Regions from separate parts of the Pseudoalteromonas sp. T1lg10 genome, predicted to be linked through region 2. Evidence: predicted binding sites of a transcription regulator. Region 2 holds the regulator's gene; each other region holds the start of a gene.
The links. Region 2 encodes sigma-54, which starts transcription at its own class of promoters, with help from an activator protein. Its sites were predicted from a motif close to GTTGGCACGNNNNTNGNNT; they were not measured.
Positions count from the first base shown of each region.

Region 1 (10,494 bases), on a different contig from region 2:
GGAGGCCTTGGTGGCCGCCGGACGAGTGCGTATGCGCCCGGTGTTATTGACCGCGGGCACCACCTTGTTGGGCAACATAGTGATTGTTTTTGACCCCGTGTTTAGCGGCCTCGCTATCGCCATTATTTTCGGCATTATTGCTTCTACTTTATTCACCCTGCTGGTGGTGCCGCTAGTGTACTACCTGGTTTTTGCTGATGAGGAACACACGCATGCAACCTAAGTTAGTGATTGTCCTTGTAGTCGGCTTCTTAGTCGCTGCGATAATTTGGTTTTCCGGGGTGCTGGATCAACATCTGGCGCCGGGGACAAAACAGGCGCCTGCGCCCTACAGCGGGCAAACCCAGCGCGTTGGCAGCGAGCCGGTAGTTGCTTATGAGGCCGTACCCGGTCAGGTGATTGCCCAGCAAAATACCAAGGTAGCGGCACGGGTGATGGCGCAAATTGAGCAAATTACCGTGCGTGCCGGCGATATGGTGGAGCAGGGCCAGGTGCTGATCCGTCTCGATGAGCAGGAGCTAACCACTCAATTGCAACAGGCCAAGGCCCAGGTGCAGGCGCTGCAGGCTTCATTCACCCAGGCGCAGAAGCAATTACAGCGCGCAAAGGAGCTTTTTGCCCAGGGACTTATTGCGCAAAGCGATATAGATGCGGCCACCGCCAATCATGATAATTTATCCGCCAGCTTGCAACAGGCGGGGCAGCGTCAGCAACAGGCACAAATTGCCTTGGGTTATGCCACCATTACCGCGCCTATTTCCGGGCGTGTGGTAGAGCGCTTTGCCGAGCCGGGCGACACAGCAACGCCGGGTCGCGACTTATTGGCCATATACAACCCGCAGCAGTTACAGCTGGAATTTGCGGTGCGTGAGCGCCAGGCGGTCAATCTGCGCTTGGGTGATATGCGCCAGGTGGAGGTCCCGGCCTTGGGTGTCAGCGAGGCCACCGAATTAGTAGAAATCGTACCCGCCGCCGACAGTGCTTCACGCTCGCTACTGGTGCGCATGGCAGCCCCTAAAAACGCGCAGTTGCTGCCCGGTCTTTACGCCCAGTTACAGCTGCCCTTGCCTCAGCATGAGGCGGTGATGATCTCGCCGCAGTATGTGCACAGCTATGGCCAGCTCGATATGGTCTTAGTGGTGGAGAATAAGCAGTTGGTGCGTCGCTATGTGCGCCTTGGACGAGTGATAGGCGATCAGGTTGAAGTACTGAGCGGCCTGCGCCCTGGCGATGAAATCGCTATCGATGCCAAACCACCAAGGCTATAGCCTGCCTTATAGATATGCCCAAGATCACCGCTGTCGGTGCTCTTGGGTATCTTCATTCATAAATATTTACATTATTAATATTTACTTCACCTTTGTACCTAATTAGCCATGTGATATAAGAGTAACTTTATAATAATAAAGCTAATTTAAGGACAATCAGGTGCTAACAATTCAAGGTCTTACCAAAACCTACAGCAATGGTGTGCAGGCTTTAAAGGGCGTGGACTTAGATATCCCCAAGGGCATGTTCGGTCTTTTGGGCCCCAATGGCGCGGGTAAATCATCGTTAATGCGAACCATAGCGACACTGCAAAGTGCCGACGGTGGCAGCATCACCTTCGATGGTATCGATGTGCTCAACCAGCCTCAGGAAATTCGTCGCCGTTTAGGTTATCTGCCTCAGGATTTTGGTGTGTACCCACGTATTAGCGCTTATGAGCTGCTCGACCACCTGGCCATTCTTAAAGGCCTAGACCAGGCCAAAGAGCGTAAAGAAGTAGTGGAAGGTCTGCTCGCCCATACTAATTTATATCAACATAAGTCTAAGTCGGTGAGTGGCTTTTCCGGCGGTATGCGCCAGCGTTTTGGTATTGCCCAGGCGCTGCTTGGCGACCCGGATCTGTTGATTGTCGATGAACCCACCGCCGGGCTTGACCCGGAGGAACGTAACCGTTTCCATAATCTCTTGGTGAGCCTGGGTGAGCAAAAGGTGGTGATCCTCTCTACCCATATCGTTGATGATGTCAGCGAGCTGTGCCCGAACATGGCGGTACTGGCCGGTGGCGAAATCCTTCTTAAGGGCAACCCCATCGACCTGACGCAACAGCTTAACGGCCGTATCTGGCGTAAAGAAGTGGTCACCCAGCAAGAAGCACAAGAGCTTGAACAAAATTTGCCGGTGATTTCTAAGCGTCTGTTTGCCGGTAACACCATATTGCATGTGTTTGCCGAGCAGGCTCCGGAAGGCTTTGAAACCGTGGCCAGTAATCTGGAAGACGTGTACTTCTCGACCTTGCATCAGCAACGCCTGACAGCATCGGCCTAAGGAGGGGTTATGTTGTTAAAAATGCTCACCTTTGAGCTGCGCTATTTTGTGCGCCAGCCATCATTCTATGTGTCCAGCCTGCTGTTCTTTTTGCTGGCGTTTTTTGCCACAGTTTCCGACAAGGTGCAAATAGGTGGCAGCAATGTGAACGCCAACAGTCCCTATACCATCTTAATGATGATGGCGGTGCTATTGATCTTTGCCCTGTTTGCCGTGGTGAACTTTGTCGCCTCCTCGACTATACGCAACGACAGTGAACATATGGCTGAGCTGGTATACAGCAAACCCATAGCTCAGCGCAGTTATCACCTCGGCCGCTTTCTTGGCGCTTTTTGTGTCACCGTGCTGGTTTTTGCCTTTGTGCCGCTAGGGATCTTCCTCGGTACCTGGTTCGGCTCTTTGGTAGGTTGGTTAGACCCTGAGCTACTGGCCCCCAACAAGCTGCAATATTACCTGCAGCCCTTTGTGATCCTGGCGGTGCCAACCCTCCTGGTGATGGCGGTAAGCTGCCATGTGGCGGCGCTGCGCTTTCGTACCATGATGGCCGTATATATTGCCGCCGTGGTGCTCTTTATTGGTTATAACGTGGTGTCGGTGTTTTTCGAGCAACCGGAATTCCGCTTATGGGCCGCACTGTTCGACCCCTTCGGTTTTGGTGCCTTTATGGATGCTACCCGCTATTGGACGGTGGCAGAAAAAGACACGCAAACCTTGGCCTTGGAAGGCAATGTTCTTTATAACCGTTTGATTTGGTTAAGCGTTGCCCTGGTGCTCTTTGTCACCATGGGTCTAAAGGGCGGTTATCAGAGCGGTGCCAAGGATAAAAAGCCGCAGCAGGCTTCACCCTCTATGCTTAAACGCGCGCAGCAGGCGCTTAGCAATAAGATTGCCGTGCGTCCGTCTCAGATCAGCACTAAAAGCCAGTTTTTACTGCGTACCCGCTTCGAGATAGTACAGGTGGTCTTTAGCGCGCCCTTTATGATTCTCGCGGCGCTGACCCTGTTTATGTTGATCTCGCCCTTGTTAGTGCCGGGTCAATGGTATGGCACCTCAAACTGGCCGCTGACGCAGGCGATGATCCCGCTGATCAAGGGAGTGATGGGCATGTTTATGATCATCATCCTGGTGTATTACAGTGCCGAGGTGGTGTGGCGTGAGCGCAATTCTAACTTCGGTGACATTATCGACTCTTACCCCACCCATAACCTGGTTTTTTGGGCGTCAAAGTTGTTGGCTATCACCACGGTATTGGTGCTGCTCTACAGCGCTGGCATGCTCTTTACCATTACCTATCAGCTGGTGAAGGGGCAGTTTAATATTGAACTGAGCCAGTATTTGTTCCGCCTTGGTTACCTGACCATGGTGCCCCTGGTGATGACCACCATATTGGCGTTTTTCTTCCAGGTGATCAGCCCGAATAAATACGTGGGCATGCTGCTGTTTATCATCTATTACGCCGTGAACATGGTGCTTAGCAATTACGGTTTTAGCCATAATATGTATCGCTTTGCCTCTTCGCCGGCGGCACCTTATTCCGATTTGAATACCTATGGTCACTTCTTAACCGCAGTGCACTGGTACAACTTATACTGGCTGGGTTTAACCCTGGTCTTAGCGGCCCTAGGCTATGGCCTGTGGCACCGAGGTCCGCAGCAGACGCTGCTGTCGCGCCTGCGTTTGCTGGGTTATCACCTAGGGAATAAGGGTAAGCTGGTAGCGACCTTTGGTCTGGTGATCTTTGTTGCCAGCGGCAGTTGGATATATCACAACACCCGGGTGTTGAACGATTACCAAACCCAAGATCAGAGCGAAGACCTGCGCGCCCAGTACGAGCAACAACTGGTGCAGTATAAGGATGCTCCTATTCCCGCGATTACCAAGGTGGATGTGACTGCGGATATTTACCCGCAGGAACGTCGCATGCTCGCCAAGGCCGAGGTGGAGTTTACCAATACCAGTGAGCAGCCAATCAGCCGTTTTCTTGTAAGCAAGCCAAGATTTAGCTCCCAGTGGCAGCTTAAGCTTGAAGGAGGACATCTAGGGGAGGAGCTCAGCGAGTTCAAATCCTGGTGGTATGAATTTGATACCCCGTTACAGCCAGGCGAAACCCGCAGCGGTGAAATGTCTGTAGTACGTGAACATCAGGGCTTTAAGAACAGTGGCTTTGATACCCAATTGGTTGAGAATGGAACCTTTATCAATAACTATGAACTCTTCCCGGTATTTGGTTACCGTGGTGACTATGAGCTGCAAGACCGTAATGAACGTCGTAAGCGCGGCCTGCCGGAACTGGAGCGTGCTCATGATCTTAAAGACAGCCGTTATTACCAGCAAAGCTTCTTTGGTCAGGGTGTGGGCTTTATCGACTTTAGCGCCACCATTAGCACGAGTCTGGATCAATTCGCCATCGCGCCCGGTTACCTGCAACATGAAGAGGTAGACGAGGAGCGTGGACGCCGTACCTTCCGTTATGAGATGGATGCGCCCATGGTGCACTTCTACAACATTATGTCGGCCCAGCTTGAGGTGAAGAAGGAAGAGTATAAGGGCATAGATATCGAGGTGTACTATCATAGCGACCATGCCTGGAATATAGATACCATGATCCAGTCCACCAAGGACTCTATCGACTACTTTACCCAGGCCTTTGGCCCGTACCAGCATAAGCAGTTACGTATTTTGGAGTTCCCCGGCTATCGTTCGTTTGCGCAAAGCTTTGCCAATACCGTGCCCTACTCTGAAAATATCGGTTTTATCACCGACCTGCGCGACCCGGATGATATCGATGCGCCTTATTATGTTACCGCTCATGAAGTGGCGCACCAGTGGTGGGGTCATCAGGTGGGTGCCGCCGATGTACAAGGTTCGGCGGTTATTTCCGAAACCCTGTCGCAATACAGTGCGATTCAGGTGTTGCGTGAAAAGTATGGCGAGCAAAAGCTGCGTAAGTTCTTAAAGTATGAGCTGGATCGCTACCTGCAAGGGCGGACCCGTGAAGCCCATGAAGAAATGCCGCTGTATCGTTCGGAGAACCAGCAATACCTGCACTATCAAAAGGGTTCTGTGGTGATGATGGCCATCGCCGATCGCATTGGTGTAGAGCGCACCAATGAGGCGTTAAAGGCATTTTTACAGGCCTTTAAGTATAAAGACGACCCTTATCCAACTACCTTGGACTTGTTGTCTTACCTCAAAGCGGATGTCGATGAGCAGGAGCAGGCCTTTATCGATGATCAGTTTAAGCGCATTACCCTGTTTGAGCTGGGCGTAGAAAAGGTAGAAGTGGCCGAGCAGGCCGATGCCGATGGTAAGTTTAAGGTCACGCTAACGGTAACGGCTAAGAAGGCATTTGCCGATGGTAAGGGCAATGAAACCGAGCAGCCCATGGCGCAGCTGGTGGATATTGGCTTGTTTAGTGAGGACCCAGAGAAGTTGAGCGCCGAGGACGCGGTGATCTATCTGCAAAAGCATCAGCTCACCAGTGGTGAAAATACCCTGGAGCTGGATGTGGACAAGAAGCCGAGCTATGCCGGGGTTGACCCCCTGGTGAAGCTGGTCGACAGAGACAGCGCCAATAACATCAAGAAACTCTAAGGCTGTTTATCACCGCCGGGTTCCTCGGTGGTGATATGCACAGACACCAAGAGAGGGTTGTGATCCGAACTCGTGCGCTCCAGCGTTTGCGCCGAGGTGAGGGTCACGCCTCTTATCCATATTTGATCTAGGGGTAAATCAAACACCCGGGTACGATGATCCGGTGTAAAACTGACCCTTGTCATATCTAGTTCACTCAGCAGCCCTTGCACCAGTTGCCAGCGCGCGCGACTCCAACTGTTAAAGTCTCCGGCAAAGATCACCGGCCCGGAATGAAGCTTGATTAATCCCGTTAACCGCTCCAGCTGTTGCCTATAGTCGCTGATGCCAAGAGTAAAGTTAATGCCGTGCATATTCACCAGCAATAAGGAGTCACCATTAGCCAAAGGATAGCGACTGATACTCGATGCTTTGGGGGTACGCAACCAAGGTTCCCGCTGATAAAAACGACAATAAAGCTGGGGCGACCAGTCGCTTAGCAAGGCCAGCCCGGTTTGCTGGTTGAGGCCCTTGTAGCCTGGCGAAAAACGGGTATGGGGCTTGAGTTGTAACAGCGCCTCATCGGTGATGGCTTCTTGCAGCAGCATAATATGGCTTTGCTCTGACAGGGCGTGCAGATCTGCCAGTAGTTCAGGCTTGGCCGCCTTATAAATATTCCAGCTGAGCAGTCTGAGTTCCGATACCGGCAAGGGCATGCTGACTGGCTCACCGGGCTGGGTTAATAGCGCAACGCAGGATTGGGGTGAGTCGGCACTAAAGGGAGACGCAGGCAAAGGCTCCGGCAGCACGGCCTGTTGCCACTGAATAAAGAGTAAATAAAGCAGAAAATAGAAACTCGGCACAGGCAGCCTTAGTAAACTTACTGATTGGCAAGATTATAGTGGCAAAAATGGCTTTAGATGCCAAACAGAAAAGATAAAGGGCCTTACGGCCCCGGTTTGCAGCAACAATAAGAGGGTATGACTTTTACCTTACAGCTCAAAGTCTAAGCTGTATGATACATACGCTTTTAAATCATCATCCGCGTCCAGGTCGGTTTGCAGCAGACCAAAGGTAAAGCCTGACTTGCTGATACTGACGCCATAATCTATGTAACTGTCGTCTTCACCGTACCATTCCTCCACGGTATCGCCGCTGGAATGGCCGAAGTGAAGCGCCAGTTCGGTATCTTTTAAAATGGTAAAGCTGGCGTTGAGCTCAAGGTAGAGCATGTCTTCTTCGTCGGTGGCATCGCCTTCGGCATTGACCAGGTAACTGGCACCGGCGCTGAGCCATTGCCAGCTCACCGAGCCATAGATCTCACCAAAACCAATATCTCCCTCGGCATCCGGGTAGGCGTAATAGATATAGCCGACATCGTAGCCTATGTCGTCGATTGAACCGGCGAAGCCCGCGTACAAGTCCATTTCATAGCTGGTGCTGGCAGCATCGCCGAAATCGATATTCGACAGCCAGGTGCCAGCATAAAAGCCGGTGTCGGAGGCGTAGTCTATGCCACCGGATACCGCGGCCCCATCGTCCGACTGGGTAATACCGCGCCAATAATAGTTAGAACTGGCGGCGACATTGGCGGTGACTTCCGCCTGGCTGGCCAGCGAGGTGAGGGACAGTGCCAACAAAGCCAGCACCGACGCGTATTTCTTTTTGTTCATTTTCTCATTCCTGTAGTAACGCTGTGTTAAATACTTAGTTGGCAAGGCGTGTGCCAATAACGGAATATTTTTTAAAAGTTACTATTTTTCAGATGCTTGTTGGTATTTTGAGCTGTGTTGGCTGGTGGGCGGGGGAGTGCGGATGCACTCTGGTGGTGCATATTTTATGCTTTTGCACTCATTTTAACCAATGTTGCTGCATAGAGGTTCTAGTTTGGTTTTGTGTTGCTGGTGGCATTGGTTGTTAAATTAAGATCTTGTCGCGGTGGGTGAGCGCGTTAAGAAAATAGTCCGGTGGACTATTTTTAGCAAGCGAACGCCTTGAGCCAGTGAAAGGCCGGGGATGGCGCCCAAAGAGGGAGTGATTAATTTGGATGCAAGTAATTCGTCCATGAAGCTGGGTTCCTGTTCGTGACGAAGTTACGGCATACATGCCTCCATCTCCTCGCGCTGCGAAGCGGTGCTTCGGTCACTCGTCGCCCCGCTTATCGCAGAGCTCGTCACCTTCAAGCGGCGAGAGTGAAATTGTTCACTCTCTTGTTTCCGCTTTCAGCCATGCCTCGCTGCCTTAGCCACGCTTCGCAGCAAAAGCCGAGATCGAAAGCGCAAATTTAACGGGATTAGGCTGATACATCTGCGTTTCAATTTAGGTTAACGCAAACAGCGTGCATATTCAGGAAAACGACCAAAACGCTCGTTTTTATCCTAGGCATAATATTTTTATAGTTAATAAAGTCTAAACGTGGCAGCAGCTTACATTGTTTGATACAAATAGACCAATTATAAAATCGAGTAATGTTTCGGTAGAAAAACGCGCGATTAGCTCGCTATAAACATGTTAAGTGTAAAAAAGAGTATCCATCATGATCAGAGTATTATTAATTCTATTTCTAATCAGTTTATCTACTCATTATGCTAACGCTAATGAGCTGAATGTGAACATTAATAGCTATTCTGATGCTGCTGCATATATAAAGGCGGCTTATGATAATGGCTTAGATAAGAAGTGCTGGGACTCCAATGCCACTCAAAGAAAAGTAGTTGCCTTTCTGGGCAGCGAAGGACTAGACGACACGCATGAAAATAATCTATCTAAAAAATCTATAGAGCTAAAGCCATTCGAATGCAATGCCTTAGCCTCTGTTATTGATATGGTGCATTCAAATAAAAATGCGATTTTGGCAAAATATCCAAAAATAAAAAAACTACTGCTGCACCGGACTGGAAGAAATTACCTTCTAACAATCCAGTATTTTATAGCCAAAATGGTGGTTCAAAAGCAATTCTGAGTATTAATGATAGAAATTTTCCAGAAATATCATTGCTTACAGTTAATTCAAGCTGTGACCTAAATAGCAAATCTAAGAAAGGTGAGTCTTTTATGTATGTAAATAAAACTCTCGTTAAGTTTGGCTATGTATGCAATGGCGACATGCAGTCCAATATTTTTTGCTAAAAGCCAAAAAGGAAAAGAATATATACTTAAAGAGTTTGAGGAAAAATCCAAGGTTTGCTACGCATTCAAAGAAGAAATAAAAGGGTTGTGCTTTGGTGCTATCGGTTTTAAGAGCTCAAAGCGCGAACTCCTCAATATAAAGAAACAGAGAGATGCAGCAATATAGTTTTTTTTTGATAAACACTTAACAAGTTTAGGCAACGGACACAAAAAGCCTGGCCGCTTTTCGTGCCGCTGCTAAAGGCGTTACTGCCGTCCGCTAATGGTACTTAGCGTCCTATCGGAAATCTCAAAACTCACAGGTATCGATCTCCCGTTATGATTCGCGCTGGAGAAATCGGCTTTTGTTGTGGAGTCTGTCATTGATAGCGAGGCACGATGCCGAGCTAGATTTATCAGTACAGGGAGGTGCTGTTAAATCGCATCAATGACTAAGCGGAACGTTTAACAAAACGCTGAGTTCGTAAGCATTAGCGAATCACGGGTTCGCGGAGTTTCCAAAGAGGGAGTCGAATCACTCCCTCTTTGGTTGTCGTCGCCAACGCGACAAGATCTATCAGTCAAAACCACAGTCGGCGACTCGGCAAAATTTACTCAAAAGCATCTTTGTCGGCGCAGAGCACCGACCTACGTGCGGCCAAGCCACACAACACAGGTTGAAACCTGACCCACAGGTATCGATCTCCCGTTTTGATTCGCGCTGGAGAAATCGGCTTTTGTTGTGGAGTCTGTCACTCGTCGCCCGACAAAAAGTTACAGATTACCCAAAAATCGCCCGCATCAAGCTAATGGTATCCGCAACACTGCGACCTTTTTCCACTTCACTGATAATCGAATCACGTTTTGCGCGAATATGCTCGGGAATGCCTTCTTCGGCCAGGGCACGGTCAACCAGCATGGCCGCCGATTCTTTTGAGCGCTTTCTCGCCGTACTATTGGCGCTGGCCGGACTCGCCTTAGGCTTATGTAACAGCTTAAAGTAGTTGGATTGCTCCATGGCGTTTTTATCGAAGTAGTAGAACAGACACGGAAGCAGGGCCTTAATATCGGCCAAGCGCTGTTCCTGCTCGTTGTCTCCGTGCGCCATGGCGAACCAAGGCTGGCGGGCCAGGGTGCAAACGATATCTTGCCAGTAGCGTTCGAAGTCGCGGTTATTCAACCTGGCCACATTGAGTGCTGCGCACAGGATATCGCTTTTGCTATTGGTGATTGGTGTGAACACATCGGGGCGGCGCATCGCCAATAGGCGGGTGGCCGGGGCCAGGGTTGGCTTGTCATCACTGCCGGTAAATAGTTGCAGGTACGCAAGCACAAAGGCCTGGTAGTGCTCTAGGTTCACCTCGTCGGTGAGGGGGATATGTGCCAGTGCCGCCTCGACCGCCTGCGGTTGGTCGTCAAGAATTTGCGCAAAGGCCTTGTTGTTTTTGATGCCGGCAAAGAACTCCACATCGAAGCGATACACAGCCGGGTCGTGAGCGG
Region 1 covers NZ_PQBV01000025.1:12,911-23,404, reverse strand. The annotation lists gene C2M17_RS08125 (efflux RND transporter permease subunit) at 1-223, shown strand, start outside; gene C2M17_RS08120 (efflux RND transporter periplasmic adaptor subunit) at 213-1,268, shown strand; gene C2M17_RS08115 (ABC transporter ATP-binding protein) at 1,429-2,313, shown strand; gene C2M17_RS08110 (ABC transporter permease/M1 family aminopeptidase) at 2,323-5,907, shown strand; gene C2M17_RS08105 (endonuclease/exonuclease/phosphatase family protein) at 5,904-6,749, opposite strand; gene C2M17_RS08100 (TorF family putative porin) at 6,879-7,559, opposite strand; gene C2M17_RS08095 (hypothetical protein) at 8,423-8,848, shown strand; gene C2M17_RS08090 (hypothetical protein) at 8,975-9,181, shown strand; gene C2M17_RS08085 (hypothetical protein) at 9,776-10,494, opposite strand, start outside.
Region 1: a site for sigma-54 is predicted at 7,599-7,617, ahead of C2M17_RS08100 (TorF family putative porin). Genes of this name have one in related genera too.

Region 2 (10,494 bases):
AGCACCGCCTGTAAGGCAGAAACAAACAACAAAGCGTAACTGACGCTAAATTAGTGTGAGGCTTTGTGGTAGGCTAGGGTCATTAGATTCAAGAGCGAAACGAATTATGCAAGAAAACGAATCTGCGGCGATTTACCAGCAAATCGACGAAGTAAAAGAGGCCGTCAGTGAAGTCTTAGAGCAGGCCAAAAAGCTCGGCGCCACGGCGGCCGAAGCGGCGATGTCGAGCACCAGCGGCTTGTCGGTGAGCACCCGTTTGGGCGAAGTCGAGACCATCGAATTTAACCAAGATGGTGGCTTAGGTGTGAGTGTTTATGTGGGTAATAAAAAGGGCTCGGCATCAACCGCAGACCTAAGTCCACAAGCCTTGCGTTCCGTGGTGGAAAAGGCCATTGAAATTGCCAAATACACCTCGGAAGACCCTTGCAATGGTTTGGCCGATGCCGAATTGTTAGAAATGAGCCCGCCGGATCTGGACCTTTATCATCCTTGGCAGGTAACGCCGGAACAAGGCATTGAAATTTGTCAGGAAGCGGAGCACGCGGCGCTAAACTTCGACCCGCGCATAGTGAATTCCGATGGCGCCAGTTTTAGCAGCCATCAGGGCCTGCGCGTATATGGTAACAGCCATGGCATGCTGGCTGGTTTCCCGCGTACCCGCCATAGCATAAGCACCATGGTGATAGGTCAGGAAGGGGAGCAAATGCAACGCGACTCGGCCTACACCATAGCTCGTGAACAAAGCGGTTTAAAGGCGGCCAGCGAAGTGGGCCTGGAAGCGGCCAGCGAAACCCTGGCGCGATTAAATAGCCAAAAGCTGGGCACCATGAAGGTACCGGTGATTTTCCGTGCCGATGTGGCTAACTCCTTGTTTGGCCACCTGGTAGGAGCCATTGGTGGTGGCGCCCTGTATCGCAAATCCAGCTTCTTGCTTGATAGCCTAAATACTAAGGTGTTCAGCGATATAGTTAATATTAGTGAGCGCCCGCACTTGCTTAAAGGCTTTGCCTCGTCACCCTTTGATTCAGAAGGGGTAAAAACTCAGGACCGTGAAATTATTCACGGCGGTGAGCTAAAAACCTATCTTCTGGCCAGCTATGCTGCCCGCAAAATGGGTATGACGGCAACTGGTCACGCCGGTGGCATTCATAACTGGCTGGTGGAACAAACGCACCAGGATTTAAAGGCGCTGCTGAAGCAGATGGGTCGTGGTTTATTGGTGACCGAGCTGATGGGTCAGGGCGTTAATACAGTGACAGGTGATTACTCCCGTGGTGCTGCCGGATTCTGGGTTGAAAACGGCGAAATTCAGTATCCGGTGAGTGAAATTACCATAGCCGGTAACCTGAAAGACATGTTTAAGGCCATAGTCGGCATAGGTGGTGACATCGACCCGCGCGGTGGTGTGCTGACAGGCTCAGTGCTTATTGAGCAAATGCAGATAGCCGGCGAGTAACTCAAGCATCTATTCCTCGAATAATTTTAAAGCGCCTGATGGGCGCTTTTTTTCATTTTGCGCTTTACCTTAACTTAAGTTGAGGTTTTAAAGTCTTTCCTAAGTTAAAAAATGAAAAACAAATTAGGAGAGAGCTATGTACTTAGAGCATGTAAATTTAGTGGTCACGGATATCAATGAGTCGCTGCGTTTTTATCGTGCCGCCTTCCCGCACTGGCAGGTACGCAGCAAGGGAGAAGGTACCTGGTCCGGTAAACCGCGCAACTGGCTGCACTTTGGTGATGACTACCACTACATTGCCCTGAGCGATAACGGCGAGGGGGTTAATCGTGATCTGGAAGGGCATCAACCCGGCTTGGCGCATTTCGCCTATGTCACTCAGGATATCGATGGGGTGATAGAGCGCTTGCAGCAGGCGGGCTTTGCTATTGCCAAAGACGGGATGGATAATCCCTATCGTCGTAATGTGTACTTCATGGACCCTGCGGGCTTTGAAGTGGAGTTTGTGCAATACCTGACGGATATTCCCGAGCTGCGTAATAATGAGCTTTGAGAGAATACGAAAAAGCCCAGATAAATCTGGGCCTTGTCTTTGTGATACGGCTCGTTTGGCTAGATAAGGAACCAGGTCGCGGTGCCGAGGAAGGCGAATATACCGACTATATCCGTGACCGTAGTCAATACCACATTACCCGCCAGGGCCGGGTCTATATTCATGCGCTTGAGAATAAGCGGGACCACCGCACCGGCGATACCGGCGGCCAGCAGGTTCATAAACATGGCAAAGGCAATCACCAGACCTATGGTGATATCCCATTTCCACAGGGCAATGGCACTGCCTATGAGTATCGCCCACAACACGCCGTTCAAGGCACCGATGGCCAGCTCCTTGGTCAGTAGGAACTTTTGGTTGGTCTCATTGACATGGCCTAGGGCCATGCCACGAATAACCAGGGTCAGGGTCTGCGAGCCGGCAACGCCACCCATGGACGGCACTATGCCGTTAAGCACGGCTAAGAAGGGTAAAATACCCAGGGTGGTTTCGAAAAAGCTGGCCACAAAGGCCGCCAACATGGCGGTAAGCAGGTTTACACCCAGCCAGATAGAGCGTCGCTTAGTACTTTTCACAACCGGCGCAAAGGTATCTTCTTCATCATCAAGACCGGCCAGGCTTAACATGCTGTGCTCGGCACTTTCACGGATAACGTCAACGATATCATCGATGGTAATACGACCGAGCAGATGGGCTTGATCATCCACTACCGGGGCTGAGATCCAGTTATGACGTTCGAACAGTTGTGCCACTTCCGACTCGTCCATGCTAATGGGAATGACTTCGCATTCCTCGTCCATTACCTCGCGCACTATGGCATCGGGCATATTGGTTAACAAGGCGGTAAGTGGTAGTGAGCCCAAAAAGCAGTTGTCTTTATCGACCACGTAGAGCTCATCCGTGCCCTCGGGTAATTCGCCTTTAAGGCGCAGGTAACGCAACACCACATCGATGGATACGTCCGGGCGTATGGTCACGGTATCCGTGTTCATCAAGGCCCCGGCCGAGCGCTCCTGATAAGACAGCGCCGTGGTTGCCCTGTCTCTATCCTGGCTGTCCATCGCCTCGATTACGTCTTTATAAACGGGCTCAGGCAGGCTTCGCAGTACTTCACCGAGATCATCGTCGTCCATGTCCTCGGTCGCCGCGGCAATGTGCTCCGGCTCCATGCGCGCAATAATGCTAAGACGCACGTCTTCAGACAGCTCTTCGAGCACGTCACCCTGAACGTCGGGGTCGACTAAGGCCCAAAGCTTGGAACGGGTTTTATGCGGCGATGATTCGAGTAAAAGGGCGGTGTCACAGGGCGCTGTTTTTGCTAGAAGCCGACGTACATGAACAAATTGGCCGCTATTGAGTGCTTCAGTGATCTCTTGAAGTGGTTGCAGCGGATTTTCTTGTTCATAGGCTTCAGGCATAGGCTTCCCTTGTCGATAAAAATGGAAGAAACGCACCGATAAGCGAGCACTTACAAGCGCTTAGTAAGTTTACCTTAACTCAGACTAAGATACCAAAGGTAAATGAGGGAGCTATTCTTGTTCGTGAAACTTTTCTGCTATCAACTGCCCAATGGCAGCCAGCGCACCTTCTTCGTCGTTGCCCTCGCACACCACTTTGACTTCCTTGCCTTGGCCGCTTTCGAGCAAGAGTAAGGCGAGGACGCTGTCAGCCTCGGCGCTTTTCTCACCCTGATACAGGGTGATCTTAGCATCAAAGTTCATTGCCAATTGTGCCAGCTGTGAGGCGGCACGGGCGTGCAACCCCAGCTTGTTTTGAATAACAAAGGTGGCTTCCATCAAGTCTAGCCCTCCTGCTCGCGATGGCGGATTTTCACGTTAGGGTGAGAGTCCATAAAGCGCTCGCCCAAAGTTTGCGCCAGATACACAGAGCGGTGCTGGCCACCGGTACAGCCTATGGCTATGGTCAGATAGCTGCGGTTATTACGCTCTAAATGAGGTAACCAGGTTTGCACGAAGGTTTGAATTTGCCAGGTAAATTTTTGCACTATGCTATGGCTGGCAAGGTAGTCTTTGACCGGTTGGTCTAGGCCGGTTAAGGGCTTAAGTTCCGGCTCCCAATGTGGGTTAGGTAAAAAGCGGGCGTCGAACACATAGTCGGCATTTTTTGGGATGCCGTGTTTAAAACCGAAGGATTCAAAGGTGATAAGCAGTTGCTTATCTTTTTTACCCAGTACCTTTTCTCGTATCATCTCGGCCAACTGGTGAACACTTAACTCACTGGTATCAATGATAAAGTTGGCGTGAGTGATCAACACATCCAGTAGTTGTTTTTCTTCGCGGATGGCCAAGTCCAGAGGCAGGTTTTGCATCGACAGCGGGTGCAGGCGTCGGGTTTCTGAAAAGCGTTTGATCAGGGTCTGCTCGTCACTGTCGAGGTAAAACAGCGTCGGTTGTGAAAATTCTGGTAGGTAACCTAGGATATCGCTGAATTCTTGTTCTTCTTTGGGAAGGTTACGAACGTCTATGCTGACGGCAATTTTATCGTAATTGTCGGAAACGCTGCGCACCAGGGCGGGCAATAGGTTGACCGGGATATTATCGACACAATAGTAGCCGAGATCTTCAAGTACATGCAGGGCGACGGATTTACCTGAACCGGAGCGCCCACTGACAATAATCAAATCCATTTATCCACCCCTTGCCGAGCCATATGCTGGCATTAAAGTTAAACACTCGAACTTATCAATCGCACTTCTCAGTCGAACTTTTCAGTCGAACTTACAGTGTGGCGCCTTAGGCAACCATTAACTGGTACAGTTCCTGGTCACTGGTGACCGATCTTAGCTGCTTACAGAATTGTTTATCTTTAAGTTTATCAGCAATTTTCGCCAAGGTCTTGAGATGTTGATCGCATTGATCGCCTGGTACAAGCAGCGCCACAAAAATATCAACGGGGCGATTGTCGATGGCGTCAAAATTGATGGCTTCACGGTTGGTGACGATAATGGCCAGGGTATTCTCTATGCCTTCAAGGCGACCGTGTGGAATGGCAACCCCTTTCCCTATGCCAGTGCTGCCAAGCTTTTCACGAGCCAGAAGGGAATCCAGTATAGCTTGCTCACTGAGGTGGGGGATATGTTGGTGTGCTACCTGAGAGAGGTATTCCAACATTCTTTTTTTGCTATTAAAAAGGACCGCAGCCTTGCTGCAGTCCTTGGAAAAAAGTAAATCTAAGCTCATTTTAATGACGAGACAATTTCTCTTTATGTTTGATTACCTGGCGGTCTAATTTGTCAATTAAGCCATCGATCGCCGCGTACATATCCTGATGCTCTGCGGTGGCAAACAGTTCGCCGCCGTTTACATGAAGTGTTGCTTCTGCTTTTTGTGTGAGTTTCTCGATATCAAGAATAACATGCACATTATTAATGTGGTCAAAGTGACGCTCTAATTTGGCAAATTTACTATTTACATAGTTGCGAAGAGAGTCTGTGATTTCTACATGACGACCGGTAAGATTTAATTGCATAAGCATTTTCCTTCTTGTCTAACGTCTATATCAAGCTTTTACGTTGATTTGACGGTGGTATGGCCAACGATTCACGATATTTTGCAATCGTTCGTCGAGCCACTTTGATTCCTTGCTCTGCTAGTATGTCGGTAATCTTGCTATCGCTTAACGGTTTTACAGGATTTTCCGCGGCTACTAGCTTTTTGATCAATGCTCTAATCGCTGTGGATGAGCATTCACCTCCATTCTCGGTATTCACATGGCTGGAGAAAAAGTACTTTAACTCAAAGATCCCACGTGGCGTGTGCATGTATTTTTGTGTGGTAACACGAGAGATTGTTGACTCGTGCATTTCCACCATTTCTGCAACGTCGTTAAGAACCATTGGCTTCATTGCTTCTTCGCCATGTTCAAAGAATGCCTGTTGTTGCTGAACAATGCAATTAGTTACTTTAAGTAAGGTGTCATTGCGTTGCTCCAGGCTCTTTATAAACCATTTTGCCTCTTGCAAGTGAGAGCGAATAAATTGGCTGTCACTTTGTGATTTGCAGTTGCGACCCAGGGATGCGTAGTGATCGTTGACACGTATCTTCGGCATGCTGTCGGGGTTTAATTCCACCTTCCAGCGACCCTTGACCTTCTTCACCGATACATCCGGGATCACATACTCCGACTCTTCGCGCACTATGGTCGCGGCGGGTTTGGGATTCAGGCTGTGTATCAGTGTCATCACCTCTTTCAACTGGGCTTCTTTAAGCTTAGTCTTTTTCATTAAGGTGCGGTAGTCACGGTTACCAAGCAAATCAATATAATTACAAACTACCTCTTTCGTCTCGTTAAGCCAAGGGGTTTGAGGCGAAAATTGCTTGAGCTGGATCAACAAGCACTCTTGTAGTGAGCGGGCGCCAATACCAATGGGATCAAACATTTGAACTCGCTTAAGCACGGCCTCTATTTCGTCGAGTTCAATCTCTTCTTCCAGCTCATCATGGTTGATGCTTTCGAGCAAGTCTTCGGTGCTAACGGTAAGTAAGCCGTTGTCGTCGATGGCTTCGATAATCGCGGTGGCAATGGCTTCATCTATGGCGCTAAACGGGGTGAGGCGTAATTGCCACATCAGGTAATCGTGCAGGGTTTCTGTGGTTTCGCCTTGGTAAATAGACTCGTCATCGGGCATGGGCCCAGATGCAACCGGGGCGGCACTGATGTACTCGTCCCAGGACACATCCATGGGCAGCTCATCGCTGATCGAGTCATTGTTGAGGGCGTCGCCGCTTTCAACTTCGTCCTGATTGCTTGTGCTGTTATTGCTTTGAATGTCGCTATCGCTGTCGGCCGCCGAATTTTTATCGCGTGGCAGGTCACTATCGCCGTAATGCTCTTCTTCGATTTCGAGCAAGGGGTTGGCATCAAGCGCTTCTTGAATTTCTTGTTGGAGATCCAAAGTACTGAGCTGCAACAGGCGGATAGCCTGCTGCAATTGTGGGGTCATTGTTAATTGCTGGCCTAGACGCAGCTGTAATGATTGCCTCATGTACTCTAACAATCCTTTTGTGATTAAAGTCTAAACTGCTCACCTAAATACACATCGCGTACTGTTTGATCTGCTAATACCTGTTGGGGAGTTCCTGATGCGATTAGCTCGCCATGGGAGACGATATAGGCAGTTTCACATACATCTAATGTTTCGCGCACATTGTGATCGGTAATAAGAACGCCAATACCACGGTTGCGGAGGTGTTCAATGATTTTCTTAATATCTAGCACCGAAATAGGGTCAACACCAGCAAAAGGTTCGTCGAGCAGAATAAATTTCGGGTTAGCGGCGAGGGCGCGGGCAATCTCCACACGACGGCGTTCGCCGCCGGACAGGGCCATGCCTAATGACTCACGAATATGCTGAATATTAAATTCGTCCAGCAGACCTTCGAGCTCGCTTTCACGGCCGCTTTTATCCAGGTCCTTACGGGTTTCCAAAATAGCCATCAGGTTCTGATAGACGGTTAATTTACGGAAAATAGAAGACTCTTGCGGCAAATAACCTATGCCTAAACGGGCGCGTGAATGCATGGGCAGCAGGGTGATATCCTGCTCATCGATGCTGATCACACCCTTGTCGCTTGGTACCAGGACCCACAATCATATAGAAGGTAGTGGTTTTACCGGCGCCGTTGGGGCCAAGCAAGCCGACTATGCTGCCGGCTTTGACTTCCAGGCCCACATCCTTGACCACTTCACGGCCTTTATAGCTTTTTGCCAGCTTTTGCGCCTTCAGCGTGGTCATGGTTGTCCCTTCTCTTTTTGCTCGTCATTTTGCGGTGTGAGCGTGGTTCTTACACGGGTGCTCGAATCTTTATCTTTTTCGGCACTGATCAGCTGCTTGTTTATATCATAGCTGATCGTCTCGGCGACGATCTGTTGATCGGCCATGGCAATTTTGGCGGTGCCGGAAATCTGTAGCATTTGCGTGGCTACATCGTAGCGGATTTCCTTAGCGGAAGCGGTGATTTGCGTACCATCGTCCATGGTTTCACTGTAGATGGCCGGGTTGCCGGTGGCAATAAGCAGCTGCTTGTTATCACCTAACTCAGGGCGACGGTGGGCCTCAAGGCGATCCGCCTTGATTTCTCGTTGACCATGAACAATGTGCACATTTTTATCAAAAATGGTGATGTTTTCTTTGATCAGCGCCTGCTGCTTATCGGCGTCGATCTGTACTTCCGTCACCGTGGCTGGTTGCTCTGCCCAGGCATTTACAGCGCCTAGTCCGAACCCCAAACCTATGATTAATGCTTTGAATTTACTGGTCATAATATACCGTTCGCGTATGTTTTATTAGTTCCACTATCTCTGTATTGATATCCGCTTTCAAGCCCTGACCTGTGATCAGTAGATCCGGCCCCCTGAGCTCAACACTTTGTTCCGATTCCATACGTTGGGCATCAATGTCTATTTGGATAGCTGCTGCTTGGACCTTTTCGATCATTGCCCCTGGTATTAAATTGGTGGCGATGACGTTGGTTTCCAAGATCAAAATATTATTATTGTAGAGCGTCGCCTCATCGGCGGTTACACGCCAACGTTCACCGTCGTTATAGAGGGTAAATACCGGCTTCTTGAAGTGGGTAAAACCCAGCTCGTCGAAGAGCTCCATATGTTCAGCATAGACGGTGTGGCTTAACGCCCCCTGATCGTTATAGCTGCTTTGTCTTAGTCCGGTGGCAATATAATCCGGGATAGAAATGGCATCGCTGCTGCTTTTTACCGTTTTTTCCGATTGCATATAATAGGGCGCCCATAGCCAGGCCATAAGCGCAATAAAAACGATGGATATCAGCACCCGCGCCATATTCATGAGCTGGTGCCCTCGGTGCCCAGGCTGCCGCCCTTGGCCAGTATCAGCAGGTCGGTGAGTTCGCGCACCGCACCAAAGCCACCTGGCAGCATAGTAGTGTAGTGGGCAACGCGCTTTACCAAGGGGTGCGCGTCATTAACGGCCACGGCAAAACCTACTTTTTCCATTACCGGCAAGTCAGGGCCATCATCACCTATATAGGCAACCTGCTCATCACTCAGACTAAGGGTTTGCTTGAGTTCGGCATAGGCATCGAGTTTATGCTCACGGCCCTGATAAATATAAGGGACGCCCAGGCTTTCCATGCGGGTTTGCACTATTTGTGACTGGCGGCCGGTGATCACCGCCACCTGAGTACCGCTATTAAGCAGCGCCTTAATGCCAAAGCCGTCTTTGGTGTTAAAGGCTTTGAGCTCTTCACCCTGATTGCCCAAATAAATACGGCCGTCGGAAAACACGCCGTCGATATCGCAGATAAGCAATTTTACCGCCTGCGCTCTTTGCCAGGCATCTTGCTCTATGGGCTGATACAAATCGGAAAATTGCATTAGAGCACTCCTGCACGCAGTAGGTCTTGCATATTCAGGGCGCCAATCGGGCGACTATCCTGATCGATGACGATCAGACCGTTGATACGCTTTTGTTCCATGATATTAAGTGCCTCGGCGGCCAGCATATTAGCGGTGGCCGTAGTGCAATTTGGTGTCATTACCTCGAGCAGGGCGGTGCTATGGATATCGATGCGTTGCTCTAGCACTCGGCGCAGGTCGCCATCGGTAAAGAGTCCAACCAGTTGTTGCTCATCGTTTATAACAGCCGTCATGCCCAGGCCCTTGCTGGAAATTTCCAACAAGGCTTCTTTAATGCTTTGTGATTGATGCGAACGCGGTACGCTATCGCCGCTGTGCATAACGTCGTTAAGCGTTAGCAATAAACGTTTACCCAGGCTGCCGCCGGGGTGGGATAAAGCAAAGTCATCGGCGGTAAAGCCCTTGGCTTCGAGCAGGGCAACGGCGATGGCATCGCCCATGGCTAAAGTGGCCGTGGTACTGGCGGTGGGAGCCAGGCCCAAGGGGCAGGCTTCCTGAGAAACGCCGATGCAGATATGCAGATCCGCCAGGGTAGCCATGCTTGACTGGGCGTTGCCTGTCATGGCCACCAAGGTTGCGCCAATGCGCTTAATCACAGGGATGATGCTGACAATCTCATGAGTCTCGCCGGAGTTAGAGATCAATAAAACCACATCCTGGGCGGTGATCATGCCTAAATCTCCGTGACTGGCTTCTCCCGGGTGCACAAAAAAGGCCGGGGTGCCTGTACTGGCCAGGGTGGCGGCTATCTTGTTGCCGATATGACCTGACTTGCCCATGCCGACCACGATAATGCGTCCGGCGCAGGCCTTCATTAGCTCACAGGCCTGAATAAACTGCTCGTCCAGATGTTGTAGCTGTTCTTGAAGGGCAAGAACTTCTGTCTCTATCACCCGCTGGGCGGAAGCGATGTAGCTTTGTGTCATATACGCTTACTCTATGCTATCTGACTAAAAATATATCCTTGGTAGGCAAAAAATGCGACCAGCAACATGCCTCCTTCTAACCTGTTGATGCGTCTGGCACCACGAAAGTTCAAACTCATGGCAATTAATACTATGGTCGCGGC
Region 2 covers NZ_PQBV01000018.1:80,419-90,912, forward strand. The annotation lists gene pmbA (metalloprotease PmbA) at 107-1,456, shown strand; gene C2M17_RS06540 (VOC family protein) at 1,593-2,009, shown strand; gene mgtE (magnesium transporter) at 2,069-3,427, opposite strand; gene C2M17_RS06550 (HPr family phosphocarrier protein) at 3,539-3,805, opposite strand; gene rapZ (RNase adapter RapZ) at 3,811-4,656, opposite strand; gene ptsN (PTS IIA-like nitrogen regulatory protein PtsN) at 4,763-5,209, opposite strand; gene hpf (ribosome hibernation promoting factor) at 5,211-5,498, opposite strand; gene C2M17_RS06570 (RNA polymerase factor sigma-54) at 5,524-7,014, opposite strand; partial or broken gene lptB (LPS export ABC transporter ATP-binding protein) at 7,038-7,764, opposite strand; gene lptA (lipopolysaccharide transport periplasmic protein LptA) at 7,761-8,291, opposite strand; gene lptC (LPS export ABC transporter periplasmic protein LptC) at 8,281-8,835, opposite strand; gene kdsC (3-deoxy-manno-octulosonate-8-phosphatase KdsC) at 8,832-9,383, opposite strand; gene C2M17_RS06595 (KpsF/GutQ family sugar-phosphate isomerase) at 9,383-10,351, opposite strand; gene C2M17_RS06600 (calcium/sodium antiporter) at 10,363-10,494, opposite strand, start outside.

Region 3 (10,494 bases), on a different contig from region 2:
CAAAAATGCAGCCGGTGCTGGAATCGCTGCAAGACAATGTGCTTTATCTGAAGCATAACCTGAATGCTCAGGCCATTGCCGCCATCAAGGGCGAATTTGCCAACCTGCAGCGCGATATCAAGGTGCTAATAGATGATATGAACCGCTCTATCGCCGACTCTAACCGCTTTATCGAGCAAATGAACCAGGGTTAAGCCTGATACTAATTCACTTAAATAGCGAATCATTCTAGCGGGCTAAATGTTGTGCTCACATACTTAACAGAATTGGTATTAAAAAAAGGAGTCTTACGACTCCTTTTTTACTTTTATCGGCTAATTAGCTTGCGCTTTCACTGGTTTGACCGCAGCCACCGCAACATGAATCCTTCTCACTTTCTTGCAGTTCTGCGCCCGCGAAGGCCGGGGAAGCTCCCCCTACAGTCACAGGCAAGGCTTCATCCTTATCTAGGCCAAAGACCCCTTTAACCACCTGCCAGGTAACCGCAACGGCACCAATAATGAATACCACATCGCCAATGGTACGGATCCAACGCAATGCCACCAAGACATCGCTTTGTAATAATGCCTCTGAGCGGGCATACCACAGACCTTGAGAAGCGCTAGCATAAAATTGAATTAAGCCCACAGGCAGTAAACTGGTAAACAACATTAGAGCAAGGCCTGTATTCATCCACCAGAATGACGTTTTCATCAGCTTTTCATCAAACTGCATGCTTGGGCGGATATAGCGCAGTACCAACAGGGTAAAGCCCAGAGCAAGGAAACCATACACGCCAAATAGTGCTGCATGAGCATGCGTTGCCGTAGTGTTTAAGCCCTGCACATAGTACAAGGAAATAGGCGGATTGATGGCAAAGCCCAGCACGCCCGCGCCCAACATATTCCAAAATGCCACGGCAATGAAGAACATCAAGGGCCACTTTACGTTTGCCATCCAAGGGCTACGTTCTTTCAGCTTGTACTGCTCCCACGCCTCATGACCTAGCACTATCAAGGGCACTACTTCCAGCGCACTAAAGGTTGCACCAACCGCCATCACAGGTGTGGTTGTGCCTGAGAAATACAAGTGGTGGAATGTACCGGGCACGCCTCCAAGCATAAAGAGCGATGCAGACGCCAAAGAAGCTATTGTTGCAGAGCGCTTAGAAACCAAGCCCATGCTGTGGAAGATAAAGGCCAATGCCGCAGTTGCGAACACCTCAAAGAAGCCTTCAACCCAAAGGTGGACAATCCACCAGCGCCAGTACTCCATTACCGAGATATGGGTGCGTTCACCATAGAAGAAACCGGCACCATAGAATAAGCCAATAGCCACTACCGAGGCGCAGAATAAAGCCAACAGGTTTTTATCACCTTCTTGCTTAAACACAGGAAGAATCGCTCGCAACATCAGTACCAGCCAAAAGACTATGCCGGTAAATTTACCTATCTGCCATAAGCGACCCAGATCTACAAACTCATAACCCTGATGCCCTAACCAGAAGTTTAAATGCGCAGGCATAATTTGTGCGATAGCCAGGTAGTTACCAACAAATGAGCCAACGACAACGACCACTAAGGCCCAGAATAAGATATCTACCCCCAGCTTTTGGTATTTGGGGTCACGCCCACCATTGATAATGGGAGCGAGGAAAAGACCGGCAGCCAAAAACCCGGTTGCTATCCAAAACAGTGCTGCTTGAATATGCCATGTACGCACTAGGCTGTATGGGAACCATTGTGATGTTTCAATGCCATAAAAGCCCTGCCCTTCGACCGTGTAGTGTGCCGTAAAGCCACCCAGTAAGACCTGGAAAGTAAATAAGGACACCACCAGAAATAGATACTTACCCAAAGCTTTTTGCGATGCTGTTAGGGAAAATGATGCTATGGGGTCTTGCTTAGGCGGAGTCGGTGCTTCTTCATCTTTATGCAGGAAGGACCAGGCCCAAACGAGCGCACCAACACCGGCGATCAGCAAGATAACGCTAACAATCGACCACACCAGGTTTTCCGCAGTGGGTTCATTATCGATCAGCGGCTCATGAGGCCAGTTATTGGTATAAGTAGACGAACCATCGGGGCGCTCTGTGGCCGCAGCCCAAGCCGTCCAAAAGAAGAACTCGGTGAGTTTTTCGCGACGCTCTGCACTGGGCAAAGTGTTTTCTTTCATCGCATGATGTTTACGGGTTTGCTGTAATAACGGGTCGCCACCGAACAGCGCATGGTAATAAGCCGCCGTTTGCTCAATGGCAGCCAGGCGACGGGAAGACAGAGTGACCGTACCCGTATTTTGATCATAGGTATTGGTCCTGTACTCTTTTTTAAGTGCCCAGAGTAAAGGCTGTTGTAGCTCTTCAGACAGGTCATCAAAGCTTACTCCATGCGCCTCTTGAGCAGCAATATCCAGCCACTGGACGAGTTCACGATGCAGCCAATCGGCGGTCCAATCTGGCGCCTGATAGGCACCATGCCCCCAAATTGAGCCGAGTTGCATCCCCCCAACCGACTGCCAGGCCGTCTGCCCATCTAAAATCGCATCCTTAGAGGTGTAAACCTGACCATCCTGACTAACAAACTGCTCGGCAATAGGCGGCGCAACACGATAAACCTCACGACCAAAATAGCCGAGAATGGCGAAAGTAACGGCGAGCACCCCAAGCAGCGTCCACCACAGTTTTTTATATTCTCTCATCGTCTTTCTTCCTTAAACCCTAGTGAATAAGGTCTTGTTTTCAAAGTTAATTCGGTTAGCGAATAAAAGAGCTGCAACCCTGGGTATAGGGTCGACGGGCCAACTCAGATAAGCTTCCAACGGAACCTCAATAACATGCATTCAAAATGAATCTTAAGGAAGTTTACACATCACAACCAAAGATGTAAAATAAATACATGTTTAAATATCATCAAAGGCGCTTTGACGCTAAGGTCTTTCGTTAATGAATATCACCCGCTTTACCGATTATTCGCTGCGCACCCTGATCTATGCAGCCTTGCATCAGGACGAGACGGTCACCATACAGGCGGTGGCCGATAAGTATCAGATCTCCAAAAACCACCTGATGAAGGTGGTGCAGGTGCTGAGTAATAAGGATTACCTCACTGCCACCCGAGGTAAAAATGGCGGTATTCGCCTAAGCCGCGAGCCGGCGCAAATCAATATAGGCGAACTGGTGCGCCTGCATGAGCAGGACTCGACCCTGGTAGAGTGTTTTGGTGCAGATAATCACTGCGTGATCTCTCCCGCCTGCCAGCTTAAGGGGATTTTGGCGCAGGCCATGGAGTGCTTTTTTGCCCATTTAGATAATTTCACCTTGGCCGATTTGGTGAATTCGAACACGGATTCAGAGCTCAAACAGTTACTACAGATAAGCGAACCATCTAAATTTTGAGATAACAAAGAGAGGACGTCATGGCGGTGTTACTACCCAGTGGACAAATTGCAGAACCCGATGAAAAGGCCCGTGGTTGGGCCTTTATGCGCTTAGCGTTTCGACCGCTATTTTGGCTTGGCGCCCTGTTTGGCATGCTCAGCATAATCACCTGGAGCCTTACCTATACGGGTCACCTAGCGTTTTCACCTTATGGCGGCGGCTATTTCTGGCATACCCATGAAATGCTGTTTGGCTTTGCCGTGGCCATTATGTCGGGCTTTTTATTGACCGCGGTGCAGAATTGGACCGGAGTGCCCAGCATTAAGGGCAAGCCCTTGGCGGCCCTGGTGTTACTCTGGTTAAGTGCGCGAATACTGATGGCCCTGCCCGGTTCATGGGTCCCCAGCGCCCTAGTGATTGCCGTGGATATCGCCTTTCTACCCGCCGCGGCACTGTGTTTTGCCTTACCCATTATCAAGGCTCAGCTAGTGCGCAACCTGTTTTTTGTGCCCCTGTTACTAATGATGGCAGCTCTTAACCTGTTAATGCACTTATCCCAGCTTCATTGGGTAGCGCTTAACTTTATTACCCTCAGCCATACCATGGTGTTAATGGTGGCCTTGGTAATGGTGATTATCGGTGGTCGGGTATTCCCCATGTTTACCGCTAATGGCACACAAACTCCAAAAGTAGACAATATCCTGTGGCTGGATAAGGCCGCTATCATCTCGGTATTGGTGTGCGCTTTGCTGACCCTGATCAACAGCGAACAAGGTATTGCACTGCAAGGTATGGCCTTTATCGCTGCGGCCTTGATTAACTTTGTGCGCGCCTGGCGCTGGCGAATCTGGGTTACCTTTGGGACCGCCTTAGTATGGCCGCTGCATCTCAGCTACTGGGCCATTTGTATTGGCCTGTTGATGCTGGGGCTGATGAGACTGGAAGTATTAAGCAACCCTTCTTTGGCCTATCATGCCATTACCGTTGGCGGCATGGGATTAATGATATTGGCTATGATATCTCGGGTGTCTCTCGGTCATACCGGACGCATGATCAAGGTAGGCTGGGTGATCAATAGCGCCTTTATCGCCCTGTTTAGCGCCTTTGTGGTCCGGGTGTTTGCGCCCCTGGTGAGTGACCAGTATCAAAGCCTGATCTTGGTGTCTGCGCTCTTGTGGACCCTTGCCTACCTGATTTATATCATCGCCTATGCCCCCGTGGTATTTAAGCCCCGCGTGGATGGCCGCGATGGTTAAGCATGGCATAAACAAGACGGCGTCAATACGCCGTCTCTGCCTAACGCTTTTTCCTTCGCCCATTTAAGATAGAGGTTATGGTCAGCATCACGCCGCTGACAAAAGCAAACACAGCGATAAAGGTCAACACACCGTTTATCGTCCTTGGGTGTTCAATCACGGTACTATGGAAAAACACCCGTCTTCCACCATCAACCTGCTCTTCAAATTTTATCCCTAGCATATCAAAACTGTATCTATAGGTTTTATCGGCTCGCAGAGACATTTCCTTTCGCTTTTTATCCACTTCTACGTGGTCTTGCTCATCAGGTATTAAATGGCGCCACCTTGAAAAAACATCGTCCGGCTCAGAGTCTTTTATAACCCCTTGCGACTCGTAAACGATTTGTCGCTCCGGGAACAGTAAGGCATTGTGGGCGCAATAAAAAAGTGCGCAGCCTAATGCAACCAGGGCGATGGCCCAAATCTGTATCTGTGCTCGGCGGCGCTGTATCGCACTTTGCTGCTGTTGCAGATATTGCTTGGTTTGGGTGATTTGGTTCAGCTGCCCGAGGTCTATGTCTTCACCCCACTGCGCCATAAATTGCTCCAAGGTAAGATTGAATGCACTTAATAAGCGTTCAAAAATATCTTGAGAAGGGGTCGATTTATCATTTTCAATTTTGGATAAATAGCTTTGCTCAATGCCTACCTTGACCGCCAGCTCGGGCTGGCTTAATTGATACTGCTGACGCAAATTTTTTATTGCAGTTCCTAAACTCATTGCTGCTCTCCATGTTAATAGTCAGCTCAAGTCTTTCTAATTCCTTAAAGAATAAGAACATGAATAGTGATGAATACTCAAGAATATTCAATGGGCTACACAAGCATCTAGAAATTAACTGACGTTTGCGGCGACAACTTTTCAAGGCGCACAAAAAAGCCCGCATCAATGTGCGGGCTTTTCATTATTCGCTGTAATTAGCTTTTTTTGCTTTCGCGTGAAGCGCGCTTACGTTCGTTTTCCGTTAGGAAACGCTTACGAATACGAATGCTTTCAGGCGTTACTTCTACTAATTCGTCATCATCGATGAACTCAAGCGCTTGCTCTAGCGTCATCTTGATAGGCGGCACAAGTGTTTGTGCTTCGTCAGTACCTGATGCACGAACGTTGGTTAACTGCTTACCTTTAAGGGCGTTAACAGTTAGGTCATTGTCACGGCTGTGAATACCGATAACCATACCTTCATACACTTCAACACCATGACCGATAAATAGTTTACCGCGCTCTTGTAGGTTGAATAGTGCGTTAGTTAACGCTTTACCTTGCGCGTTAGCAATCAATACACCGTTTTTACGTTGACCAATCTTACCGCCTTTATGAGGACCGTAGTGATCGAATGTGTGATACATCAGACCTGAACCAGACGTCAACGTCATAAAGTCGGTTTGGAAACCGATTAGACCACGGCTAGGAACTATAAAGTCCATACGAATACGGCCTTTACCATCTGGAGACATGTCGGTCATTTCCGCTTTACGCAGACCAAGTTGTTCCATGATTGAGCCTTGGTGCTCGTCTTCACAGTCGATTGTTACTGTTTCATACGGTTCTTCAAGAACACCATCCACTTCGCGAAGGATTACTTCAGGACGTGAAACTGCAAGCTCGTAACCTTCACGACGCATATTTTCAATCAATACGCCTAAGTGAAGTTCACCACGACCTGATACACGGAAGCTATCAGGGTTGTCAGTGTCTTCTACACGCAGTGCTACGTTGTGAACAAGCTCAGCGTCAAGACGCTCGCGGATATTACGTGAAGTCACGTATTTACCTTCTTGGCCAGCAAACGGTGAAGTGTTTACTGAGAAGGTCATGGTTACTGTTGGCTCGTCAACGCTTAACGGAGGAAGCGCTTCAACATTGTTTACGTCACAGATAGTGTCTGAGATTTTCAGCTCACCAAGACCTGTGATAGCTATGATATCGCCCGCAGTTGCTTCTTGCGCTTCGTGACGATCTAGACCCAAGTAAGTCAATACCTGGCCAACTTTACCGTTGCGTGTTTTACCGTCAGCACCGATAACAGTGACTTGCTGGTTCACTTTAACGGTACCGCGCTTGATACGACCAACACCGATTACGCCTACGTATGAGTTGTAATCAAGCTGAGAGATCTGCATCTGCAATGGACCTTCAGGATCAGCATCCGGCGCTTCAACTTCGTTAACGATCGCTTGGAACATAGGTTCCATGTTGTCTGAAGGCTCATCTAAATCTAATGTTGCCCAACCGTTGATAGCTGACGCGTAGATTACTTTGAAGTCTAGCTGTTCGTCAGTTGCACCTAGGTTATCGAATAGATCGAATACTTGGTCCATAACCCAATCAGGACGAGCACCTGGCTTGTCGATTTTGTTGATAACAACGATTGGCTTCAAACCCTGTGCGAACGCTTTCTGCGTAACGAAACGCGTTTGCGGCATAGGACCTTCTTGAGCATCTACAAGAAGAAGTACTGAATCAGCCATCGATAGAACGCGCTCTACTTCACCACCGAAGTCGGCGTGTCCTGGAGTATCTACGATGTTGATGTGGTAATCGTTCCAGTTGATTGCCGTATTTTTAGCTAAGATGGTAATTCCACGCTCTTTTTCAATGTCGTTAGAATCCATCACTCGCTCTTCGTTACCACCGCGAGTTTGCAGTGTGCCCGATTGCTCAAGCAATTTATCAACCAGAGTCGTTTTACCATGGTCAACGTGCGCGATGATCGCGATATTTCTTAACTTTTCGATGCTCATATATCTACTTAAGAGGCAAGCCTCATTGTTCCTAGAGGATCCACGCTCGGCAAACAACTACCTGCGTTGGGTTTAAAAGGGCGCGTATTATCCCTTATAACGTCACTAGATGAAAGTTTATCCAACATTATTTTTCTGTGACTGTGACCTAATTGTCATAACGCACCGTTAGTGTGGATAAAAATCAACCACAGAAAAATCTTAGCAGGTATTTTTCAGCTAACCTATTGCACCTTGCACAAGGTAAGCGCTTTAATCTAAAGCAAGCCTTGAGCGGGCCATAAACCATGGCTTAAAAAAGGGCAAAACAAATGCACCAAAGCAAGGCAAATGCGCACCAAAAGGGTGCATAATAGCTTTATTGAAATAACACGTTTAATTAAAACCCTTTACAAACATACAGTTAAATAGTTGGCACGATTTAAGCTTATGAGTGCACAATTGCAGTAACATGCAGCACACAAAATATTCCTAGTTGGAGGACACATGTCACATACGGTTTTAACTTTTATTAAAGAAAATGACGTTAAGTTCGTAGATTTACGCTTTACCGATACCAAGGGTAAAGAGCAGCACCTTTCTATCCCACATCACCAAGCAAACGAAGACTTCTTCGAAGAAGGTAAGATGTTCGATGGTTCTTCAATCGCTGGTTGGAAAGGCATTAATGAATCTGACATGGTACTTCTACCAGACGTAAACAGCGCCAAGCTTGACCCGTTTGCTGAAGAAACCACACTGATTGTACGTTGTGACGTAGTTGAGCCTTCAACACTACAAGGTTATGAGCGTGACCCTCGCTCTGTTGCTAAGCGCGCCGAAGAGTACATGCGCTCTACTGGTATCGCCGACACAGTTCTATTCGGTCCAGAGCCTGAGTTCTTCCTATTTGACGATGTTAAGTACAAAACCGATATGTCTGGTTCTATGTACAAGATCGATGCCGAAGAAGCGTCTTGGAACTCAGACCGCGACTATGAAGGCGGTAACACTGGCCACCGTCCTGGCGTAAAAGGCGGTTACTTCCCGGTTGCGCCTGTTGATTCATCACAGGATTGGCGTAGTGCAACCTGCTTGGTACTAGAAGAGCTAGGCCATGTAGTAGAAGCACACCACCACGAAGTAGCCACTGCCGGTCAAAACGAGATCGCCACTCGCTTTAATACCATGGTTACCAAAGCCGATGAAATCCAAGAGATGAAGTATGTTATCCACAACATGGCTCACCTTTATGGTAAAACGGCTACCTTTATGCCTAAGCCTCTAGTTGGCGACAACGGCTCAGGTATGCACTGTCACCAATCACTAGCTAAAGACGGTAAAAACCTTTTCGCAGGTGACAAGTACGGCGGTCTTTCTGAAGAAGCGCTTTACTACATCGGTGGTATCATCAAGCACGCTAAAGCGATCAATGCCTTCACCAACCCGGCAACTAACTCTTACAAGCGTCTAGTTCCTGGCTTCGAAGCTCCGGTAATGCTTGCTTACTCGGCACGTAACCGCTCTGCATCAATCCGTATTCCAGTGGTTCCTTCAGAGAAAGGTCGTCGTATCGAAGTACGCTTCCCTGACCCTGCGGCTAACCCATACCTGGCGTTTGCAGCTCAGCTTATGGCTGGTCTTGACGGCATTAAGAACAAGATCCACCCTGGCGATGCCATGGACAAGGATCTATACGACCTACCTGCGGAAGAAGCGGCTGAAATCCCAACTGTTGCCTCTTCACTAGACGAAGCCCTTGCTTGTCTTGATGCAGACCGTGAGTTCTTAACTCAAGGTGGCGTATTCACTAATGACCTAATCGACGCCTATATCGCGCTAAAGGCCAAAGAAGTTGAAAAGCTAAACATGACAACTCACCCAGTTGAGTTCGAAATGTACTACAGCGTATAAAACAGATAATGACAATTTAGTTATATCATGTGTGTTCTCAAAGCCTGCTCTGCGGGCTTTTTTTATGGAAAAAATACAACCTTTGGACTAAAGTTAATACCTAGCCAGTAACTTGGCTTATTTTGCTAACTATAAGAATAACAACCATAAATAGGATTTAACGTGAACACAAGGCTGTATATTTTAAGTATGGTCGTGCTGCTAACTATTTTTAGTACAGCATGGGCCGCACCGAGCAAAGACATCTACGTGTACAAGGATGAGAATGGCGTATTGGTATTTTCTGACACCCCGCGCAAGGGAGCAGAAAAAGTCACCCTTAACGCTCCGGTAATGAATATGCCCAGCATCGATACCAGTGTTCTCGATGAAGTCGATGATGAACTGGAGCAAGTCAAATTTAGCATAACTATCACCTCACCGACGCAAGAAGAAACCATTCGCGACAACACCGGCTCAGTGCATATCAGTGGGCAGGTGAAACCAAGATTTTTACAAGGACATAGCGTACAGCTGTTTATGGACGGCCAAGCCTATGGCGAACCACAAAGCTCCAGCCTGTTTGCCCTGCGCGATATTGATCGCGGCGAGCACAGCCTGGTTTTAAAACTACTCAATAGCGAGGGCGAAGTATTGGCCAGCTCCAAGGCCATCACCTTCTTTATGCATCGCCGCTCGATGATCACCGGCCCTTAATTGCAATGCAGCTAAGGAAATGGCTGCGCACAGCCTAATAAACCTGCTAAGATAGTTGCACCATACTGGTGCAACTTATTACTAAAGATGAAACTTCACGGCGATTTCTTCCAGCAGATGTGGGAAAACCTGCACACTGCCATACTTATTTTAGATAAAAATTTTAATCTGGTTTACGCCAACACCAGTTGCACCGAGCTGCTTGGACAAGGCTTAAAACGCATTCAAGGCCAGCCCTTCGAATCCCTATTTAACTATCACTCGGTAGAGCTTGAGCGCATCGCCAACTACACCCTCAAGCAAGGAGTGGATTGCCACCAGCACAGGGCTGACGTGGTGTTCGTAGATACCCGCCATGCCAACCTGGCGCTCAATAGCCGCCGCATCAACTACCAGGGTGAGGTATTTTTACTGCTTGAAATCCGCCAAACGGATGAAGAAATCCGCCTCGATCAAGCCTCCAACCAAATGCATCAACACCAAGCGGCTAGAACCCTGATCCGTAAT
Region 3 covers NZ_PQBV01000004.1:10,737-21,230, reverse strand. The annotation lists gene C2M17_RS02440 (DUF2959 domain-containing protein) at 1-194, shown strand, start outside; gene C2M17_RS02435 (nitric-oxide reductase large subunit) at 319-2,676, opposite strand; gene C2M17_RS02430 (Rrf2 family transcriptional regulator) at 2,921-3,373, shown strand; gene C2M17_RS02425 (NnrS family protein) at 3,394-4,611, shown strand; gene C2M17_RS02420 (helix-turn-helix domain-containing protein) at 4,652-5,374, opposite strand; gene typA (translational GTPase TypA) at 5,572-7,398, opposite strand; gene glnA (glutamate--ammonia ligase) at 7,885-9,291, shown strand; gene C2M17_RS02405 (DUF4124 domain-containing protein) at 9,454-9,987, shown strand; gene glnL (nitrogen regulation protein NR(II)) at 10,075-10,494, shown strand, end outside.
Region 3: a site for sigma-54 is predicted at 2,762-2,780, ahead of C2M17_RS02435 (nitric-oxide reductase large subunit). Genes of this name have one in related genera too.